2 regions of the Sphingobium sp. EM0848 genome follow, and region 1 is predicted to be linked to the other one. Evidence: predicted binding sites of a transcription regulator. Region 1 holds the regulator's gene; the other holds the start of a gene.

Region 1 (3,819 bases):
GGTGCCCCCCGGCGCACTGGTCCAGCCCGGCGAGCTGCCCGCCTCCAACGCGCCCATGCTGGCTGCGCTGCTCGGCAGCCTGCCTTGCGAGATCATCGACCTTGGCATTGTGCGCGACGATCTCGAGAACATGGTCGACGCCTTCAGCCGCGCCGCACAAGCCGATATCATCGTCTCGACCGGCGGCGCGTCGGTCGGGGATCACGATATCGTTCGCCCCGCCTTCGCCAGTGCGGGCGGCTCGCTGGATTTCTGGAAGATCAAGATGCGGCCCGGCAAACCGCTGATGGCTGGCACATTGGGTTCCGCCATCTTCCTTGGCCTGCCCGGCAATCCGGTGTCGGCCTTCGTCACGGCGACTCTGTTCCTGCTGCCGCTGGTGCGTCATCTCATGGGTTCGGCATCGCCCCTGCCCCGGACCGCACCCGCGACCCTGGCCGCGCCCCTTCCCGCGACCGGAGAGCGCGACGACTATCTGCGCGCCTATCGCAGCGAGGCAGGCATCGTCTCCGTCACCTCGCAGGACAGCGCGGCGACCGCTGCCATGGCAATGGCCGACTGCCTGATCCTGCGCCCCGCCGGATCGCCTCCAGCCGCTGCCGGCGATCCCGTCACGGTCCTGCCACTTTCATAAGGAAAGGGGCCGCGACGCGACCCCTTCCAGTGCAGTCCTGATGCAAATTCGCCGGCATTCAGATCATCTTCTGAATGACAGCCAACCCTTCAGCGCTGTTGCTTGTCAGGTGCCTTGTCCTGACGCCGTTCATTGCCCATCTGGCCCTGCCGGTTCTCCTGCTGCTGCTGCCGTCCACCCTGGCCCGAGCGGTCGCCCCCCTGCTGATCGCGGCGCTGATTCTTGTCCTGACTCTTCTGGTTGGCCATCTGACTCTCCTATTCACCTCCTTGGGGAAGGCAGGGATTAAACGGCCCGTCCGCGCCCGCGTTCCCGCAAATGCGGCCAACGGTTGGCGGCGCTTGACTTACCCCTTTTCGTTTCCTATGCGTTCTTCATCCGTTCCAAAGAGGGCAAGCAGGCATGTTGACACCCAAGCAACAGGAATTGCTGAGCTTCATTCAGATCCGATTGGAGGAAGGGGGCGTTTCCCCTTCCTTTGAAGAGATGAAGGAAGCGCTGGATCTCAGGTCCAAATCCGGCATTCATCGCCTGATCAATGCGCTGGAAGAACGCGGCTTCATTCGCCGCCTGCCCAACCGCGCCCGCGCGCTGGAGGTGCTGAAGCTTCCCGATGCCATGCACCGTCCGCAACCGTTGGTCGTTCCGCCCAAACCGCAACTGGTGGCCAGCCCACCCATCGCCGCCAATGACGTGCTGGAAATCCCCCTGCACGGGCGGATCGCGGCTGGCGTGCCGATCGAGGCGCTGGAGGGACAGAACATGCTCTCCGTGCCGGCTGCCCTGCTGGGTGCGGGCGATCATTATGCGCTGGAGGTGGCGGGCGATTCCATGATGGAGGCCGGCATTCTCGACGGCGACTTCGCCCTGATCCAGCGTACCGACGTCGCACGGGAAGGGCAGATCGTCGTCGCCCTGATCGATGAGAGCGAGGCGACGCTCAAATATTTCCGGCGCGAAGGACCGAAGGTCCGGCTCGATCCAGCGAACAGCGCCTATGAGCCGCAAATCTACGATCCGCAGCAGGTGCGCATCCAGGGCAAGCTCGCCGGGTTGCTGCGCCGCTATAACTGACTTGGCCTGGATCGCAACGGTCCCGTCATGGGCCGGGCGATCCAGGGATGCTGATCGCCCGCCTGCCTGACCGTGCGCACAGTCAGGCGGTCAAGGTCGATGGCAAGGCCTCCTGTCCGCGCAAGCAGGCTGCGATCCGCTTTCAACCATCGTGGGCGACAGGCCCATGGCAAACGCCGGTCGCTGATCACGATATCCGCCCTTGCGCAGTCCCGAGCGAGAATGTCGCCGCCGATCACGGCGCTGCTCCGCGTTACCAGCACGGTCCAGTTCCGTCCCCCGCCCGTCAGCCGAACCGCGCACAGGTCAAGCGAACAGCGCGCTTCGGGCAGCGCCGCCATCGGCTCCAGCACACCGTCATAGCCAGCAGTCTCCGCCAGAGCGTCGCGCACATAGCTGCCCGCCCTCTCCCGTAAAATGGCCATGCCCCCGTTCGCGGTGCGAACCGCGACATGGCGACCATCTCCCGTCACCAGCAGAGCCGGCGGCGCACTTTTCAGGATCATCGCCACACCCGTCGCCACCGGGATCAATCCCACCCAACGCCACCGGCTGCGCCACAGCAGACACCAGAGCAGGCCCGCCAGGATCAGCGCGAACATCCCCGGCGACTGCGCGGAGGAACGCACAATCGCCCAAGGGCTGGACGCCACCCCATGAGCGACCAGCAGCAACAGATCGAGCGCCCGCGCAGTCAGCCACCAGAAGGGCGCACCCCAGCCGATGAGATCGAACGACAGGGCCAGCGCCTCAAAGGGCATGACGACAAAAGTGGTCAGCGGAATCGCCACCAGATTGGCGACCGATCCCAACACTCCCGCCTTGTGGAAATGAAAGATCGCAATCGGCGCCAGCACCAGTTCCACCACCAGACCCGTCGCAAGCAAGCCCGCCAGATGGCGCCCGATCCGCCGCCAGCCCGCTTCTTCACGCGCCGCGACGAATGTCCGGAAGCGCGGATACTCGCTCAGCGCCACCAGCGCGACCACAGCCGCGAAGCTCATCTGAAAACTCGGCCCGACCAATGCCTCGGGCCAGAGCAGCAACACCACCAAGGCCCCCGCCGCGACCAGCCGCAGCGTGATCGCATCGCGCCCCATCGCCAACCCGCCCAGCACCAGCAAGGCGGCCACGCAGGATCGCACGGTCGGCACTTCCGCCCCCGTCAAAAGCGTATAGCCGATGCCCGCCAGCGCCCCGCCGCCTGCCGCGATCAACATCAACGGCCAGTCGAGGGCGGCCCGCCGGTTAAGCGCCATCACCCGCATCAGCAGGAACACGACCGCCGCGATCAGCGCCGTCACATGCAGCCCGCTGATCGACAACAGATGCGCCAGGCCGCTGCGCCGCATCGCCTCCGCATCCCGTCCGGCAATGGCGCCCTGATCTCCCGTCGCCAGCGCGGCGGCAATGCCCCCGCCCGGCCCCGGCACCTTTTCCAATATATGCGCGAACAGCCGCCCCCTCAGCGGCGGCGCGCCCTTTGCCGGACGCAACACCGCGATAGGCCGCAAGGCGCGCCCGGTTGCACCGATGCCGTCGAAATAGGCCCGCCGCGCAAAATCATATCCGCCCGGCAAGCTGGGAGGGGCCGGAGGCATCAACCGCGTGCGAAAACGAATGATCGCACCTTCCCCCACCCCAGCGGGCAGCAAGGCCTCGTCGAAATTGATCCTGATCCGCGACGGCAGGCCCGGCGCGTCCAGCGGTCGCACGAGAACGCGACTCATCTTCTGCGCGGGCACCGGATTGACCGCCCGCACCTCTGCCGAGAGCGTCACGAAAACCGGCTGGGCGAGCGGCGGCGCGCCCCAAAGCATCGCCTTGCCCCAGATCAGGACGCACCCCAGGCAGGCGAGAAGTCCGCCCATGACGCCCCCCTGCCGCAACCGCCCACCACCGGGCAGCAGCGCCGCCCCGCAGGCGACAGCCAATGCAAGACAGGAAAAAGACAGCTATTCCAATCGATTATCCAAGGAAAACCAGGCCGCAATCCCGCCGCCCAAGCCCACCGGCACCCAGAGCGGAATCTGCTCACGCTCTTCTTCAAGCCAATCTTCGACCCCGTTCAAAAGCGTCCGCGCCCTTTGCCGGACGGAAGCGACAACGGA
Region 2 (3,819 bases), 2.2 Mb from region 1:
CGCCCGATCGGGCCGGGCCGGATCCGCGCCGAGGGGCGGTGGATCAGCGGCAAGCGGCGCGTCTATGTGGCCGAGGCCAGCCTGATCGATGAGGAGGGGGAAGAAGTCGGGCGCGGCACCGGCACCTTCATGCGCTCGCAATTCCCGCTATCCTCGCTGCCGGGCTATGCCGCCTGACTCACTGAGCACGCCCCGGCTGACCAGCGCGATGCTGGTCGGCATATTGGTACGGCGCAGCGCGGCCGAAGGCGGTTTTGCGACGATACTGGTCAAAGGCGATGAGATCAGTGGCGTCATTCTGGTTCAAGCGCTTGAAAAAGGGCGGGAACTGGGATTGTATGAGCGTGTTTTCGACTTTGCGGGCAGTTATCGCATGGTGCGATGCGGCCCGGACCCGAATGAGGGTGCGGAAGCGCTCTCCCAATATCTGGCGCGTCGCCGCCGTTCGGACCCCGATCTGTGGGTTATCGAGCTTGATATCGTGGATGCGCAACGGTTCGCCGCTGAAACGATCTGTTGATCGTTGACTCATTTTCCACGCGCGGGCACAGGCCTTCGACGCTTTCAACGCGCAGGTTGCCAGTTTCGTCCATGGGGGGCGGATGCAGGTAAACACGCAGACGGGGGGCGGCCGGACGTCGTGTTGATTTGGGGTATTTGACGTTCCCGGCCAAGAACCGCACGATTTTGAGCTGTAATGAGTTTTCGTCTGAAAGCTGCGATCATCGCGGCATTTGCCCTTTCCGCCACTGCGGCGGTTACTGCGGCCGACAGGTCGAGCGCCAGTGAGGCTGCTCCGTCGGTCACGTCCCTTCCGGGGACTTCGGAGTTCGCAGCTCCCTCGGCCGGTTCGAAGCCCGCCGTCAATTTCGCCGCGCCGCGCGAAGTCGCGCAGCCGCTGGCTCCTCTTTCCAACAGCGACGATGTGAAGGCCGACAACCTGGCCGCTCTCGTGGACGCGCAGGGCGTGCCCGAGGATGTGGAAGGTGACATGAAGTGCCTGGCCGGCGCTGTCTATTTCGAATCCAAGGGCGAAAGCCTGGAAGGTCAGCTGGCTGTTGCCCGCGTTATCATCAACCGCGCCAATTCGGGTCGTTTCGCTGACAGCCTGTGCGGCGTGGTGTACCAGCCGGGTCAGTTCAGTTTCGTCCGCGGCGGCAGCATGCCGTCGATCCACATGTCGAGCCACAGCTGGCGCGAAGCCGTCGCCATCGCCCAGATCGCGATGGACGACAGCTGGAACAGCAAGGCCGAGGGTGCGCTCTATTTCCACGCTCGCCGCGTTTCGCCGGGCTGGGGCAAGCGTCAGCTCGCCGCCATCGACAATCATATCTTCTATCGCTGAGATACGCTTTTCACGCCTGGCGTGAAGGGGGTGAAGCAGGGTCGGTTCGGGATTATCCTGAATCGGCCCTTTCTTTTTGTTTCCTATTTGTTCTAAAGTCGCGATCATGACTTCAGATATCGATAGCTGCTCGCCCTTGACCGACGGTACAGCGCTGGCGGTGGCGCGGGGAACGCTGCGCCTTTTCTTCCGCCACGACATGAGCGGGATTTTGGAAGTGCCGCTGCCCAATGGCCGCCGCGCCGACATCATGGCGCTGGATGGGGCCGGGCGCATCACCATCGTTGAAATCAAATGCAGCCGCGCCGACCTGTTGGGTGACATGAAATGGCCGGATTATTTCGACTATTGCGACCGGTATTTCTGGGCGGTGCCGTCCGGTTTCGACCTGTCGCTGTTTGACAGCGAGGCGCTATGGCCGGGCCGGACCGGGCTGATCGTGGCGGATCAATATGATGCGGAATTGGTGCGGCCGGCGCCGATGGAGCCACTGGCTGCGGCGCGGCGCAAGGCGGAAACGCTGCGCTTCGCCCGGCGTGCAGCGCGACGGCTGACGGCGCTGGCGGACCCGGATCATGCAGCGGAACTGGGGTGGTGATGGAAAGCGCGCTGCGTTTCATCCAACGCAGCGTGCCCTAAGGGAAATCAGAACACCGGGCCCTGCACCGGTCCTTTCGGCGCGGCGGTGCTTTTCGCCGCGTTCAGCGCTTCGACGAGACCCGGTGTACGGCCGTCACGCTCGGCATAATCCCGCGCGGACATGCCCGCGATGGTGTCGCGCTTGTCGGGGTTGGCGCCCTGCGCCACGAGCAGGCGGACCAGACCGACATCCCGCAATTGCACCGCGCGGATCAGGGGAGTCTCGCCGCTGCCATTGGGCTTGTCCACCTGCGCATTATAGGTGAGCAGGCTGCGCACCCCTTCCTCGAACCGGGCCTGCACCGCGTCCATCAGCGGCGTGTTGCCGTTGTTGTCGGTCAGGTTCGGATTGGCGCCCTTGGCCAGCAGGAAGGTCAGCCAGCTATTGTCACGCTTGGCCACGACCAGGTGCAGGGCGGTGTCGCCCGTGCTCACGTCGCGGCTGTTGATGACGGTGGAGCCGGGCTTCTGGATCATGTCGGTCACTTTCTGCCCGTCGGCATCCTTGACCGCCTTCAGAAAGTTGTAATTGTCCGAAAATTGCGCCTGCGCCGCGACCGGTGCAAGCAGCGCCAATGCCAGAGCGGCGGCACGGCCAACGCCCATCCAAGCCGGAAAACGTCCTGTCATAATCTTCAAAAGCCCCGTTGGGATTTGCAAATCGGGCCATAGCAGGGCATGGCTGGCGGCGCCATGAACAAAGCGCTGATTTCGCTCGCCCTGCCGCTGACTGCCCTGCTGGCGGCTTGTAATATGGGGACGGGGGGCAATGCATCAAGCGGGGAAAGCATCCCCGGCGATCTGCACGGAGCGGCGATCGGCGGGCCCTTTACCCTGACCGATCAGGACGGGAAGAAGGTCCGCTGGGAGGATTTCAAGGGCAAATACCGGATGGTCTATTTCGGCTATACCTATTGCCCCGATGTCTGCCCGGTCGATTTGCAGCGGATCATGCAGGGTTTTTCGAAGTTCGAGAAGGACAGGCCCACGCTGGCGGCCAAGGTCCAGCCGATCTTCATCAGCGTCGATCCGGACCGGGATACGCCCGCGGTGTTGAAAACCTATGTCGCGGCTTTCCATCCCCGGCTGATCGGGCTGACCGGCACGCCGGATGAGATCGCCAAGGTGGCAAAGGATTTCGTCGTGCTCTACAATAAGGAAGAGACGAAAGGCGCGAGCGGCTATCTGGTCAGCCACAGCCGGACGCCCTATCTCTTCGGGGCCGATGGCGCGCCGGTTGCGCTGGTGCCGGTGGACGATCCGGGGACGCCGGATGTGGATGAGGGCGATCCCGCCAAGGTGACCGCCTTCCTCGAAAAATGGGTGAAGTGACGGTTGGACTTCTGGGAAAAACCCCTCGACAAGCTGGACCGCGCCGAATGGGAAGCGCTGTGCGACGGTTGCGGCAAATGCTGCCTGCACAAGGCTGAGGATGAGGATACGGGGCATATCTACCCCACCAATGTCGCTTGCCGGCTGCTCGACCGGCATAGCGGACAGTGCACCAACTATAAGGAGCGCCGCCGCTTCGTACCCGATTGCGTGCGCCTGACGCCCGCCAAGGTGAAGACGATCGGCTGGCTGCCGCGCACCTGCGCCTATCGGCTGCGGGGCGAGGGGCAACCGCTGCCGGAATGGCATTATCTGATCTGCGGCGACCGGGAAGCCGTGCATCGGGCACAGGAGTCCGTGCGCGGCTGGACCGTGGCCGAAGCCGATGCCGGGGACTGGGAAAACCATCTTGTCGACAGAGAAATCTGACGCCGTCCTGGTTGTCGACGGCGTTGCCGTTCCGGTGCGGATACGCCGGTCGGCGCGGGCGAAGGCCTATCGGC

Evidence for each region. Region 1 encodes LexA, which represses DNA repair genes until DNA is damaged. Its sites were predicted from a motif close to GTTCCNCNCTTGTTCT; they were not measured.
Region 2: the regulator LexA is predicted to act here: its motif matches at 1,424-1,439, upstream of HUK73_RS13075 (MmcB family DNA repair protein).

The regions. Positions count from the first base shown of each region.
Region 1 is NZ_JABXWB010000001.1:483,392-487,210, reverse strand. It holds gene HUK73_RS02425 (molybdopterin molybdotransferase MoeA) at 1-634, shown strand, start outside; gene HUK73_RS02420 (hypothetical protein) at 724-882, opposite strand; gene lexA (transcriptional repressor LexA) at 1,037-1,708, shown strand; partial or broken gene HUK73_RS02410 (ComEC/Rec2 family competence protein) at 1,699-3,819, opposite strand, start outside.
Region 2 is NZ_JABXWB010000001.1:2,686,069-2,689,887, forward strand. It holds gene HUK73_RS13060 (PaaI family thioesterase) at 1-177, shown strand, start outside; gene HUK73_RS13065 (DUF1491 family protein) at 167-520, shown strand; gene HUK73_RS13070 (cell wall hydrolase) at 698-1,345, shown strand; gene HUK73_RS13075 (MmcB family DNA repair protein) at 1,452-1,943, shown strand; gene HUK73_RS13080 (ankyrin repeat domain-containing protein) at 1,991-2,590, opposite strand; gene HUK73_RS13085 (SCO family protein) at 2,663-3,316, shown strand; gene HUK73_RS13090 (YcgN family cysteine cluster protein) at 3,320-3,745, shown strand; gene HUK73_RS13095 (M48 family metallopeptidase) at 3,726-3,819, shown strand, end outside.